3 regions of the Shinella sp. WSC3-e genome follow, and region 3 is predicted to be linked to each of the others. Evidence: predicted binding sites of a transcription regulator. Region 3 holds the regulator's gene; each other region holds the start of a gene.
The links. Region 3 encodes LexA, which represses DNA repair genes until DNA is damaged. Its sites were predicted from a motif close to TGTTCNNNNTGTGTTCNG; they were not measured.
Positions count from the first base shown of each region.

Region 1: AABF56_RS20655 (YifB family Mg chelatase-like AAA ATPase) is a predicted target of LexA. The motif match lies at 1,493-1,510, and genes of this name have one in related genera.
Region 2: recA (recombinase RecA) is a predicted target of LexA. The motif match lies at 2,485-2,502, and genes of this name have one in related genera.

Region 1 is NZ_OZ000530.1:4,207,893-4,211,982, forward strand. It holds gene AABF56_RS20645 (endonuclease/exonuclease/phosphatase family protein) at 1-363, shown strand, start outside; gene gshB (glutathione synthase) at 436-1,380, shown strand; gene AABF56_RS20655 (YifB family Mg chelatase-like AAA ATPase) at 1,646-3,178, shown strand; partial or broken gene AABF56_RS20660 (VOC family protein) at 3,293-3,672, opposite strand; gene cysK (cysteine synthase A) at 3,755-4,090, opposite strand, start outside.
Region 2 is NZ_OZ000530.1:1,548,716-1,552,805, forward strand. It holds gene alaS (alanine--tRNA ligase) at 1-1,024, opposite strand, end outside; gene recA (recombinase RecA) at 1,338-2,426, opposite strand; gene AABF56_RS07870 (carbohydrate kinase family protein) at 2,665-3,612, shown strand; gene AABF56_RS07875 (pseudouridine-5'-phosphate glycosidase) at 3,647-4,090, shown strand, end outside.
Region 3 is NZ_OZ000530.1:1,390,973-1,395,062, reverse strand. It holds gene trpC (indole-3-glycerol phosphate synthase TrpC) at 1-363, shown strand, start outside; gene moaC (cyclic pyranopterin monophosphate synthase MoaC) at 377-874, shown strand; gene AABF56_RS07095 (molybdopterin molybdotransferase MoeA) at 874-2,097, shown strand; gene lexA (transcriptional repressor LexA) at 2,196-2,915, shown strand; gene AABF56_RS07085 (ComEC/Rec2 family competence protein) at 2,906-4,090, opposite strand, start outside.

The sequences.
Region 1 (4,090 bases), 1.9 Mb from region 3:
GCCTATCGCGAGCGCCAGATGGTCGGCCTTATCGACGCCCTCGATGCGGCCTTCCCCGGCCACCCCGTCCTCATCGGCGGTGATCTCAACACCGGCAACCATGCCGGCGGCGACTTCGAGGCGGAAGGGCTTTTCGCCCGCGCGGCCGAGCGCGGCTTCACCCGCCATGGCGGTCCGCTGGACAGGATGACGACACGCCCGAGCCTCATCACGCGCTGGCCGGAACGGGCCATGAAGCTCGACTGGTTCTTCTCGCGCGGCCTTGCGGTTTCCGATACGCGCATCGTGCCCTCGCTCGATCCTTCCGGCCGTCCGCTCTCCGACCACGACCTCATCACCTGCCGGATCGACGGCTTCGCCTGACCCCGCGCGAGGCCCGTTGCCATCGCGCCGCCCGCACCCTAAATGTGTCGGGCATTCCTGAGGGGACTTTTCATGGCAAAGATCAAGAACGTCGCGGTCCAGATGGACCATGTGTCGACCATCAACATCGCCGGCGATTCCACCTTCGCCATGAGCCTGGAGGCGCAGAACCGGGGCTACAGGCTGTTCCACTACACGCCCGACCGCCTCAGCCTGCGCGACGGCAAGGTCTATGCCGCCGTCGAGCCGATGGAACTGCGCGACGTCAAGGGCGATCACTATACGCTCGGCACGCCCGAGCGCGTCGACCTCTCGACGATGGACGTGGTGCTCCTGCGCCAGGACCCGCCCTTCGACATGTCCTACATCACCTCGACGCATCTCCTGGAGCGCATCCACCCCAGGACGCTTGTCGTCAACGACCCCGCCTGGGTGCGCAACTCGCCGGAGAAGATCTTCGTCACCGAATTCGCCGACCTCATGCCGGCAACGCTGATCACGCGCGATCCCGCCGAAATCCGCCGTTTCCGCGAGGAGATGGGCGACATGATCCTGAAGCCGCTCTACGGCAATGGCGGTGCCGGCGTCTTCCATTCCACCAAGGACGACCGCAACCTTTCCTCGCTGCTCGAAATGTTCGGCCAGATGTTCCGCGAACCCTTCATCGCCCAGCAATACCTGCCGGACGTGCGCAAGGGCGACAAGCGCATCCTGCTCGTCGACGGCGAGCCGGTCGGCGCCATCAACCGCGTGCCTGCCGAACACGACGCCCGCTCCAACATGCATGCCGGCGGCCGCCCGGAGCCGACCGAGCTGACGGCCCGCGAAAAGGAGATCTGCACCCGCATCGGCCCGGCGCTGCGCGAGCGCGGCTTCCTCTTCGTCGGCATCGACGTCATCGGCGACTACATGACCGAGATCAACGTGACCTCCCCGACCGGCATCCGGGAAGTCAGGAAATTCGGCGGCGCCGACATCTCCGCCCTGCTGTGGGACGCCATCGAAAGCAAGCGCTGAGCGTCTTGCGGCCCGCCTCGAAGGGTTTTGCGGGACGTTCCGTTCGCGAACGTCCCGCCTTCGTTCCGCAAATGCAACCGGCTGCAACCGGCGCGCGGAAAATTCTCTCGCAAGTTCTATGATTGTTCTTGTTTCATTCCGGATTCCATGCCAGATTTGCAGATGCAACCCAGGGGCGGGTGCAGGGGACGTTTTCGGCGAAAACGTGTCGCGGTAGCCTTGCGCCGAGAATGGCGCAGCGCCGCGGGAACGGGCGGAGGCAATCATGGTGGCGCGGGTCGGGACGATCGCATTCCAGGGCATCGAGGGCGTGCCCGTCGACGTGCAGGTCATGGTGGCGCCCGGCAAGGTGGGCATGCAGATCGTCGGCCTGCCGGACAAGGCGGTCGCCGAAAGCCGCGAGCGGGTGCAGGCGGCCCTGCATGCCTCCGGCCTTTCGCTGCCGCCGAAGCGCGTGACGGTCAATCTCGCCCCGGCGGACCTGCCGAAGGAAGGCAGCCACTACGACCTTGCCATCGCGCTCGGCCTGATGATGGCGCTCGGCGCCGTGCCGGGCGATGCGCTGGAGGACTATGTCGTCATCGGTGAGCTGAACCTCGACGGGACGATCGCCGCCGTCGCCGGGGCGCTGCCCGCCGCCATGGGGGCGAACGCGCTCGGCAAGGGGCTGATCTGTCCGGCGGAAAACGGCGCGGAAGCCGCCTGGGCCGGCAGCGGCCTCGATATCCTGGCGCCGCGCAGCCTGATTGCGCTCGCCAATCATTTCAAGGGAACGCAGGTCCTGTCCCGGCCGGCGCCGGCAATCCGGGCGGCAGCCGCGGACCTGCCGGACCTTGCCGATATCCGCGGCCAGGAAAGCGCCAAGCGGGCGCTGGAAGTGGCGGCGGCCGGCAACCATAATCTCCTGATGGTCGGCCCGCCGGGCTCGGGAAAGTCCATGCTGGCCGCGCGCCTTGCCGCCATCCTGCCGCCGCTCTCGCCGCGGGAGCTGCTGGAGGTCTCGATGATCCATTCCATCGCCGGCCAGCTTTCCGGCGGCCGGCTGTCGGATCGCCGGCCCTTCCGCGCGCCGCATCATTCCGCCACCATGGCCGCGCTCGTCGGCGGCGGGTCGCGGGCAAGGCCGGGCGAGGTCTCGCTGGCCCATAACGGCGTGCTCTTCCTCGACGAGCTGCCGGAATTCTCGCCCCAGGCGCTCGATGCGCTGCGCCAGCCGCTCGAGACCGGGGAATGCATCATCGCCCGGGCGAACCACCGGGTGAGCTATCCCGCCGCCATGCAGCTCGTTGCGGCGATGAACCCCTGCCGCTGCGGCATGGCGGGCGAACCCGGCCGGACCTGCGCCCGCGGCCCGCGCTGCATGAGCGACTACCAGGCCCGCATTTCCGGCCCGCTGATGGATCGCATCGATATCCGCATCGACGTGCCGGCCGTCTCCGCGACGGACCTCATCCGCCCGATGGCCGCCGAGGCCAGCGAGACCGTCGCCCGCCGCGTCGCCCGTGCCCGTGCCCTGCAGATCGACCGTTTCGCCCGGCTCGGCATGGCTTCCGTCACCAGCAATGCGCGCGCCTCGACCGCGCTCGTCGAAAAGGTGGCGGAGCCCGATCCCGGCGGTCTCCAGCTCCTGCGCGATGCGGCGGAGAAGATGCATTTTTCCGCGCGCGGCTACCATCGCATCCTCAAGGTCGCCCGCACGCTCGCCGATCTCGACGAGGCGCCGGTCGTCGGCCGCATCCATCTGGCGGAGGCGATTTCCTATCGCATCGCCGGCGAGCGGCTCTCCGCGGCGGCGTGAGTTTTCGGGAAGAAGGCAGCGGTCCCGCCGAAGGAGAGTGGGAGCGTGGGTCTGGTATGCCGATGCCCTATGCGGGCATGGCTGAGCCTTGCCGATCGGGCGCGGACGAACGGTTCACCTGCCGGCGGGCGGTCCCGCGGGGTCCTTGCAGACGGCTTCGATGCGGTGTTCGTCCGGATCGATGATGAAGGCGGCATAGTAGGTCGGGCCGTAGGGGAGGCGCAGTCCGGGTGGGCCATGGTCGCGCCCGCGGCAAGGGCGGCCCGATGGAAGGCATCGACCGCGCCGCGGCTCGGTGCGGCAAAAGCGATGTGGAAGCCCGGCCCCGGCGCGGTGGCGGCCGTGCCGTGATCCTTCAGGCAGGGCTTGTCGCCGCCGCCGGGCGGGCCGTAGCCGACAGCCTGGCCCGGCTCGCCGGGGCGGATAACCGACCAGACCCGCGCGTAGCCGAGCGGCGCAAGAACCGCGTCATAGAATGCGGCCGCGCGAAGAATGTCGCAAACGCCGAGGGAAAGGTGATGAGAAAGGGAGCCGGGAACGGCCCGCCATGCGCATGGCGCAGCGGGCCGGAGGGCGTCAGCCGCCGAGGCCTTCGAAGAGCGCGGTGGAAAGATAGCGCTCGGCGAAGGAGGGAATGATGACGACGATGGTCTTGCCGGCATTTTCCGGGCGGCTGCCGACCTTGGCGGCGGCGGCGAGCGCCGCGCCGGAGGAGATGCCGACGGGCACGCCCTCCAGCCGCGCCACGAGGCGGGCATTTTCGAAGGCCTCGTCGTTCGTCACGGTCACGATCTCGTCATAGATCGCCGTGTCGAGCACGGCCGGGGCGAAGCCGGCGCCGATGCCCTGGATCTTGTGCGGGCCGGGATTGCCGCCGGACAGGACCGGGCTGTCGGCCGGCTCGACGGCGAC
Region 2 (4,090 bases), 160 kb from region 3:
CGAGCTCGGGATAGGCGCGGCCCATCTCGCCGACCAGCGCCGGCAGCAGCGACCACATCAGCGGCTCGCGGGCACCGAGCAGCTGCATGTGGCGCATGGCGCGGCGCATGATGCGGCGCAGCACGTAGCCGCGGCCTTCATTCGACGGCAGGACGCCGTCGGCGATCAGGAAGGCGGAGGAGCGGAGGTGATCGGCGATGACCCGGCAGCTTGCGGCCGCCTCGCCTTCCGCCTTGATGCCGACCGTCTCCTCGACGGCCGAGATCAGCGTGCGGAAAAGGTCGGTCTCGAAGACGCTCTGGACGCCCTGCAGGATGCAGGCCATGCGCTCGAGGCCCATGCCGGTGTCGATCGAGGGGCGCGGCAAAAGGCTGCGCTCGCCGGGCGCCGTCTGGTCGAACTGCATGAAGACGAGGTTCCAGAATTCGAGGAACCGGTCGCCGTCCTCCTCGGGCGAGCCGGGCGGGCCGCCCCAGACGTGCTCGCCCTGGTCGATGAAGATTTCCGAACAGGGTCCGCAGGGGCCGGTGTCCCCCATCTGCCAGAAATTGTCGGAGGTCGGAATGCGGATGATCCGGTCGTCGGACAGGCCGGCGATCTTCCTCCAGAGGACCGCCGCCTCCTCGTCCTCGGAATAGACGGTCACGAGCAGCCGGTCCTTCGGCAGGTCGAAGCCCTTGGTCACCAGCGTCCAGGCAAGCTCGATGGCGCGCTCCTTGAAGTAGTCGCCGAACGAGAAGTTGCCGAGCATCTCGAAGAAGGTCAGGTGCCGCGCGGTATAGCCGACATTGTCGAGGTCGTTGTGCTTGCCGCCGGCACGCACGACCTTCTGGGCGGTCGTCGCGGTGGAATAGGGGCGCGATTCAAGGCCCGTGAAGACGTTCTTGAACTGCACCATGCCGGCATTGGTGAACATCAGCGTCGGGTCGTTGCGCGGCACGAGCGGGCTGGACGGCACGATCTCGTGGCCGTTCTTTCGGAAATAGTCGAGGAAAGTCGACCGGATCTCATTCACGCCGCTCATATCGCGTCCTTCATCTCTGCCCATTCACGCCGGAAGACCGGCGCATCACCCACCCAATGTCACTGCAACGACGGTAAAACCGCCTCGCCGGCCGGAGTGCCCGCCCGGAAGACCCCACAAGGCCGCCCTTTTGCGAATTCCGTCGAAACCGCCCGCGCCTGCCGCTTGGATGCGGAAAGGCCGAAAACCTTGGCGCGCGCGAGAACTGAAGGCTTTTATCGCCCGCCTCGGCCCCTGTCCAGACACCAAAAAACCGGCCTTTCGCGAAGAAGAGGCCGGTCTTTCCCATTTTTGCGGAACCGTTGCGCGGCGATTACATGCCGGCCGCGTCGTCGGCGTCGTTCGGATCCGGCCCGCCGTTCTCCAGGAAGCGGTCGGCGATCAGGCCGGCATTCTGGCGCAGTGCCATTTCGATCTCGCGGGCGAGGTCCGGATTGTCGCGCAGGAACGTCTTGGCGTTCTCGCGGCCCTGGCCGAGGCGCTGGCTGTTGTAGGAGAACCAGGCGCCGGACTTCTCCACGATGCCGGCCTTGACGCCGAGGTCGATGAGCTCGCCGGTCTTGGAGACGCCCTCGCCGTACATGATGTCGAACTCGACCTGCTTGAAGGGCGGGGCCATCTTGTTCTTGACGACCTTGACGCGCGTCTGGTTGCCGATCACCTCGTCGCGCTCCTTGACGGCGCCGATGCGGCGGATGTCGAGGCGGACGGAGGCGTAGAACTTCAGCGCGTTGCCGCCCGTCGTCACTTCCGGCGAGCCGTAGACGACGCCGATCTTCATGCGGATCTGGTTGATGAAGATCACCATCGTGTTCGACTTGGAGATCGAGGCGGTGAGCTTGCGCAGCGCCTGGCTCATCAGGCGCGCCTGGAGGCCCGGCAGGCTCTCGCCCATCTCGCCCTCGATTTCGGCGCGCGGCGTGAGCGCGGCGACCGAATCGACCACCAGCACGTCGATCGCGCCGGAGCGCACCAGCGTGTCGGTGATTTCGAGCGCCTGTTCGCCGGTGTCGGGCTGCGAGATCAGCAGGTTCTGGAGATCGACGCCGAGCTTGCGGGCATAGACCGGGTCGAGCGCGTGCTCGGCGTCGACGAAGGCGCAGATGCCGCCCGACTTCTGGGCCTCGGCGATGGTCTGCAGCGCCAGCGTCGTCTTGCCCGAGCTTTCCGGGCCGTAGATCTCGATGATGCGGCCCTTGGGCAGGCCGCCGATGCCGAGCGCGACGTCGAGGCTGAGCGAGCCCGTCGACACCGTCTCGATCTCGACGACGCTGTCCTTCGAGCCGAGCTTCATGATGGAGCCCTTGCCGAAGGAGCGCTCGATCTGGGAGAGTGCCGCTTCGAGTGCCTTGCTTTTATCCACTGCTTTATCCTCTACGAGCCGCAAAGTGTTCTGTGCCATTTGGTCCACCTTTAGGTTATTGAAGCAAGACAGGCAACGAAGCCGTCGATGAAAGCTATGTACACATTTTGTTCTCTTTTTGCAAGGTCCATTCATCCATTTGAATGATTTCGTGAATCGAGCGTGTGTTCTCTTTTCGTTTACGGCTGTTGAAAGCCGTGGCGGAACAAGGATGTATCCGCGCGGGCGCCTCGCTTTTGCCGGCGAATCGCGTCCCTCGCGGGAATGAAGGAAGACGATGACGGGAAAGACGATACTGGTGATGGGCGGCGCCCATGTGGACAGGCGCGGACGCATCGCCGGCGAGACGGCGCCGGGGGCGAGCAATCCCGGCGCCTGGTTCGTGGAAGCGGGCGGCGGCGCCTTCAATGCGGCGCGCAACCTGGCCCGGCTCGGCCGCACGGTGCGGCTCGTCTCGCCGCGCGGGGGCGATGCGGACGGTGCCATCGTCGCGGCGGCGGCGGAGGCGGCAGGCGTCGAGGATACGCCCTTCACCTTCCTCGACCGGGCGACGCCGAGCTACACGGCGATCATCGAGCGCGACGGCAACCTCGTCATCGCGCTGGCGGACATGGAGCTCTACCGCCTGTTCTCGCCGCGCCGCCTGCAGCAGCGGGCGATGCGCGAGGCGGTCGCGGCAGCGGGGCTGATCCTCACCGACGCCAACCTGCCGGCCGAGACGCTGGCGGCGATGACGACGGCGGCGGGCGCCGCGGGCGTGCATATCGCCGGCATCGCCATCTCGCCGGCCAAGGTGCCGCGCTTTGCGGCGAGCCTCTCCGCCCTCGCCTTCCTGTTCATGAACGAGGCGGAGGCACGCACGCTGGCGGGCGCGGCGCCGGAGGACCCGGCCGGCTGGCCGAAGGCGCTGCGCGCGGCCGGCCTTTGCGCCGGCGTCGTGACGCGCGGCGGCCGGGGCGTCGTCGCCTTCGATGCGGAAAAGGCGGTTCTCGTCACGCCGCCGGAGGCGCCCGCGCTCGGCGACGTCACCGGGGCGGGCGATTCGCTCGCCGCCGGCTTCCTCGATGCCTGGATGACCGGCCACGATATCGGCGAGGCGCTGCGCCGCGGGGTCGCCGCCGCGGCGATCACCGTGCGTTCGCCGCTGGCCGTCGCCGAAGAAATGTCGCAGGCGGCGCTTCAGGCCGCACTTTCCCTTGTGCCGGAGGCCGAAGGGATGGCATGAGACTTTTTTGCCGAAATTCCTGCAAGGACACCGCATGACCAGACCCGTTTCCACCCTCCTGCCGATGCAGTATTCGGACGAAGTCGCCGCCGCCAAGAGCCGCGGCGCACCGATCGTCGCGCTCGAATCGACGATCATCACCCACGGCATGCCCTATCCGGGCAACCTCGACATGGCCCGCAGCGTCGAGCGCATCATCCGCGAGGAAGGCGCCGTGCCGGCGACCATCGCCGTCATCGACGGCGTGCTGCATATCGGCCTCGACGATGCGCGGCTGGAAGCGCTGGCGCAGACCGAGGGCGCGATGAAGCTGTCGCGCGCCGACCTCGCCTTCGCGATCGCCGAGCGCCGCACGGGCGCGACGACCGTGGCGGCGACAATGATCGGCGCGGCGCGCGCCGGCATCAGGGTCTTCGCGACCGGCGGCATCGGCGGCGTGCACCGCAAGGCCGAGGAGACCTTCGACATCTCCGCCGAC
Region 3 (4,090 bases):
GACGCGAAGAGGCTGGAGGACGCCGCCTTCTCGCTCGGCATGGACGTGCTGATCGAGGTGCACGACGCGCCGGAAATGGAGCGCGCGCTGAAGCTCAAGTCCAAGCTCGTCGGCATCAACAACCGCAACCTGCGCACCTTCGAGGTGGATCTCGCCGTGTCGGAAAAGCTCGCCGGCATGGTGCCCGAGGACCGGCTGCTGGTCGGCGAGAGCGGCATCTTCACCCATGCGGATTGCGAACGGCTCGGCAAGGCCGGCATCTCCACCTTCCTCGTCGGCGAGAGCCTGATGCGCAAGGACGACGTGGCGGCCGCGACGCGCGAGCTCCTGACCGGCTCCGCCGGCATGCTGGCGGCGGAATGATGGCGGTCGCGCAATGACGGGCGAGGCCCGCACGCTCACCCATATCGACGCCGCCGGGCAAGCCAGCATGGTGGATGTCGGCGACAAGGCCGAGACGGTGCGCGTTGCAAGAGCCGAAGGCTTCGTCCGCATGGCGCCGGCGACGCTGGAGCTCATCCTTAGCGGCAATGCCAAGAAGGGCGACGTGATCGGCACGGCGCGCCTTGCCGGCATCATGGCCGCCAAGCAGACCGCGAGCCTCATCCCGCTCTGCCATCCGTTGATGCTGACCAAGGTGGCCGTGGAGGTCTTCGAGGACCGCGCCCTGCCGGGCCTGCGCGTCGAGGCGATGGCCAAGCTCACCGGCCGCACCGGCGTCGAGATGGAAGCGCTCACCGCCGTCAGCGTCGCCTGCCTCACCATCTACGACATGGCCAAGGCCGCTGACCGCGAAATGGAGATAAGCGGCATCCGCCTCGTCGAAAAATCCGGCGGACGCTCCGGCGACTACCGGCGCGGAGACGCCGGCTGATGTCCCTCCTCAGCGTCGCGGACGCCCTCGACCGCCTGCTTTCCGCCGCCCGGCCGACGCGGCGGACGGAGACGGTTGGGCTGCACGAGGCCGACGGCCGCGTGCTCGCCGAAGACATCGCCGCACGGCTGACGCAGCCGCCCTTCGACAATTCCGCCATGGACGGCTATGCGGTGCGCCATGCGGACATCGCCGTGCTCGGCTCCGTCCTGTCGGTCGTCGGCCTCTCCTCGGCCGGCCATGCCTTCGAGGGCATCGCGGCGCCCGGCGAGGCGGTGCGCATCTTCACCGGCGCCCCGCTGCCGGCCTTCGCCGATACCGTTCTGCTGCAGGAAGATGCCGCGGTGCTGGAAGACGGCCGCATCCGCACCACCTTCCTCACCCCGAAGGGCCGCCACATCCGTCCCCGCGGCCAGGATTTCTCCGAGGGCGAGGTCGTCCTGAAGGCCGGCGACGTGCTCGATGCCGGCCGGCTGACCGTGGCGGCGGCGATGAACCACCCCGTCTTGCCGGTCTATGCCCGCCCCCGCATCGCCCTGCTCGCCACCGGCGACGAGCTCGTGCCGCCCGGCACGCCGCCCGGCGCCAGCCAGATCATCGCCTCCAACACCTACGGCGTCGCCGCCCTCGCCCGGGAGGCCGGCGCGGAGGTGATCGACCTCGGCATCGTTCGCGACGACAGGCAGGCGCTGCTGGAGGCCGTTCGCCACGCGCTGACGCAGGATATCGACGTGCTCGTCACGCTCGGCGGCGCCTCCGTCGGGGATTTCGACCTCGTGCAGCCCGTGCTCGGCGAGGCGGGCATGGAACTCGATTTCTGGCGCATCGCCATGCGCCCGGGAAAACCCCTGATGGTCGGCCGCCTCGGCGCGGTCCAGGTGGTGGGCCTGCCCGGCAATCCCGTTTCGAGCCTCGTCTGCTCGCATCTCTTCCTCGCTCCCCTCGTGCGCCGTCTCGCCCGCCTGCCGGCGAAAGACCGGCAACATCCGGCCGTCGCCGCCGTGCCGCTCAAGGAGAACGACCACCGGCAGGACTATGTCCGCGCGCGCATCGCCCGCGGCCCCGCCGGCGAACTGCTCGTCACGCCCCTCGACAAGCAGGATTCCTCGATGATGAAGGCGTTCGCCGTCTCCGAAGGCCTGCTCGTCCGCCCGCCCCACGCCCCGGCGGCCCCGGCGGGCACGCCCTGCACGGTTCTTCTGCTGCGCGAACCTGCCGCCTGAACAGTACTATTATTGTTTCAGCAACCCCTTGCGGAACACATATGGAACAGATAGTGTCTGTTCTGGATTTGTTTCACACGATTCTCGGTGGAGGGGCCATGCTCACGCGCAAACAACAGGAACTTCTCCTGTTCATTCATGAACGGATGAAGGAGTCCGGCATTCCCCCCTCCTTCGACGAGATGAAGGATGCGCTGGATCTCGCCTCCAAGTCCGGCATCCACCGCCTCATCACGGCGCTGGAGGAGCGCGGCTTCATCCGGCGCCTGCCCAACCGGGCCCGCGCGCTGGAGGTGATCAAGCTTCCCGAGGCCTATACCCAGAGCCTGCAGCCGCGCCGCGGCTTTTCGCCGGCGGTCATCGAGGGCAGCCGCGGCAAGCAGGCCCCGGCCGCCGCCCCGCCGCAGCGCACGCCGATCGCGGAGATCCCGTCTTCCGTCTCCGTACCGGTCATGGGCCGCATCGCCGCCGGCGTGCCGATCTCCGCCATCCAGAACAACACGCATGACATCACCGTGCCGGCCGAGATGATCGGCAACGGTGAGCACTATGCGCTGGAGGTCAAGGGCGACTCGATGATCGAGGCCGGCATTCTCGACGGCGACACGGTCATCATCCGCAATGCCAGCAGCGCCAATCCCGGTGAAATCATCGTGGCGCTTGTCGACGACGAGGAGGCGACCTTGAAGCGCTTCCGCCGCAAGGGCGCGTCCATCGCGCTCGAAGCGGCAAACCCAGCCTACGAGACCCGCATCTTCGGGCCGGACCGCGTGAAGATCCAGGGCAAGCTGGTCGGCCTCATCCGCCGCTACAACTGATCCTTCGGAAGATCGAAGGTGCCGGTGCGCCAGTCATAGGTGCGATGGCGGGACCACGGCCGGGCTAAGCTTTCGACGGCCGGCGTGATGTCGGCCCCGGAGAGAGCGCCGGATGCGCCTTCAGGATCCGGCCGGATCTCGAGGGCGCCGGTTCGCCTCAGATGACGCGCCGTCACCAGGCGGGCGCCCGAACGGCAGACCTCCAGCCGGAGGGCAAAGGGAACGACGACGAGATCGGCGGCGTCGCAGGCCGTGCCCAGGAAGGCGACGTCGTCCAGGGTGACGATCCGCCAGCCGCTCGGCGAGACGGCGGCGCAGAATGCCTTTGCCTCGCAAACGAAATTGTCGCCCTCTCTCGCCGCCGTGAAAGCCGCGGCCATGGCGTCCCTCGCCTTTTGCCGGTCGGCCTTGCGCCGGGGCCGTTTCCGGTCTCCGGTTGCACCGGAGGGCTCGCCCGCGTCCTCGATAGTCAATCCCGCGCTCCGGCGGATGTCCGGTTTTGCAAGATCGCCGAGCCGGAGGGCGCGCCGCCACTGCGCATAGATGAAGTCCGGCGGCCGCGCACGGTTCGTCGCGACGGTTTCGCCATGAAGGATGGCGACGAGGCGGCCGTCCTCCGACACCAGCGCCTCCGGCGCATCGCGTCCGGCCGGCCAGCAGGCGATGGCGAGGCCGAGGCCGACAAGCAACGTTCCCGCATGGCGCAGCCGCGTGCGCAGGATGCAGACAAGGCCGCCGCCGAGGCCGACCAGAAGGAAGGCGGCGGGCGCAATGCGGCCGGTGACGATCTCGCCCTTCCAGTTCGCGACCCATGTCGAAAGGGCGATCATCCACTCGATGCCCTTGCCCATGATCGCGAAGGGCACCGCATCGAGGCCAAGGGGCATCAAGAGCACGGCGACGAGACCGAAGGGCATGACGACGGCGCTGATGACGGGCATGGCGAGCAGGTTGCCGGCCAGCCCGTAGGCCGGGATGCGGTGGAAGTGGCCGATGGAATAGATCAGGGTCGAGAACCCGCCGATCAGCGAGGACAGCATGAGCCCGCCGAAGAAGCGGCCGAGCGCGCCGCCGAAGAGTTTCAGGCGCCCTCCCCCGTCCTCCCGCCGGACGGGGCGTTCGCGCCAGGCCGCATAGCCGGCGACGAGCCCGAGCGTCGCCGCATAGGACATCTG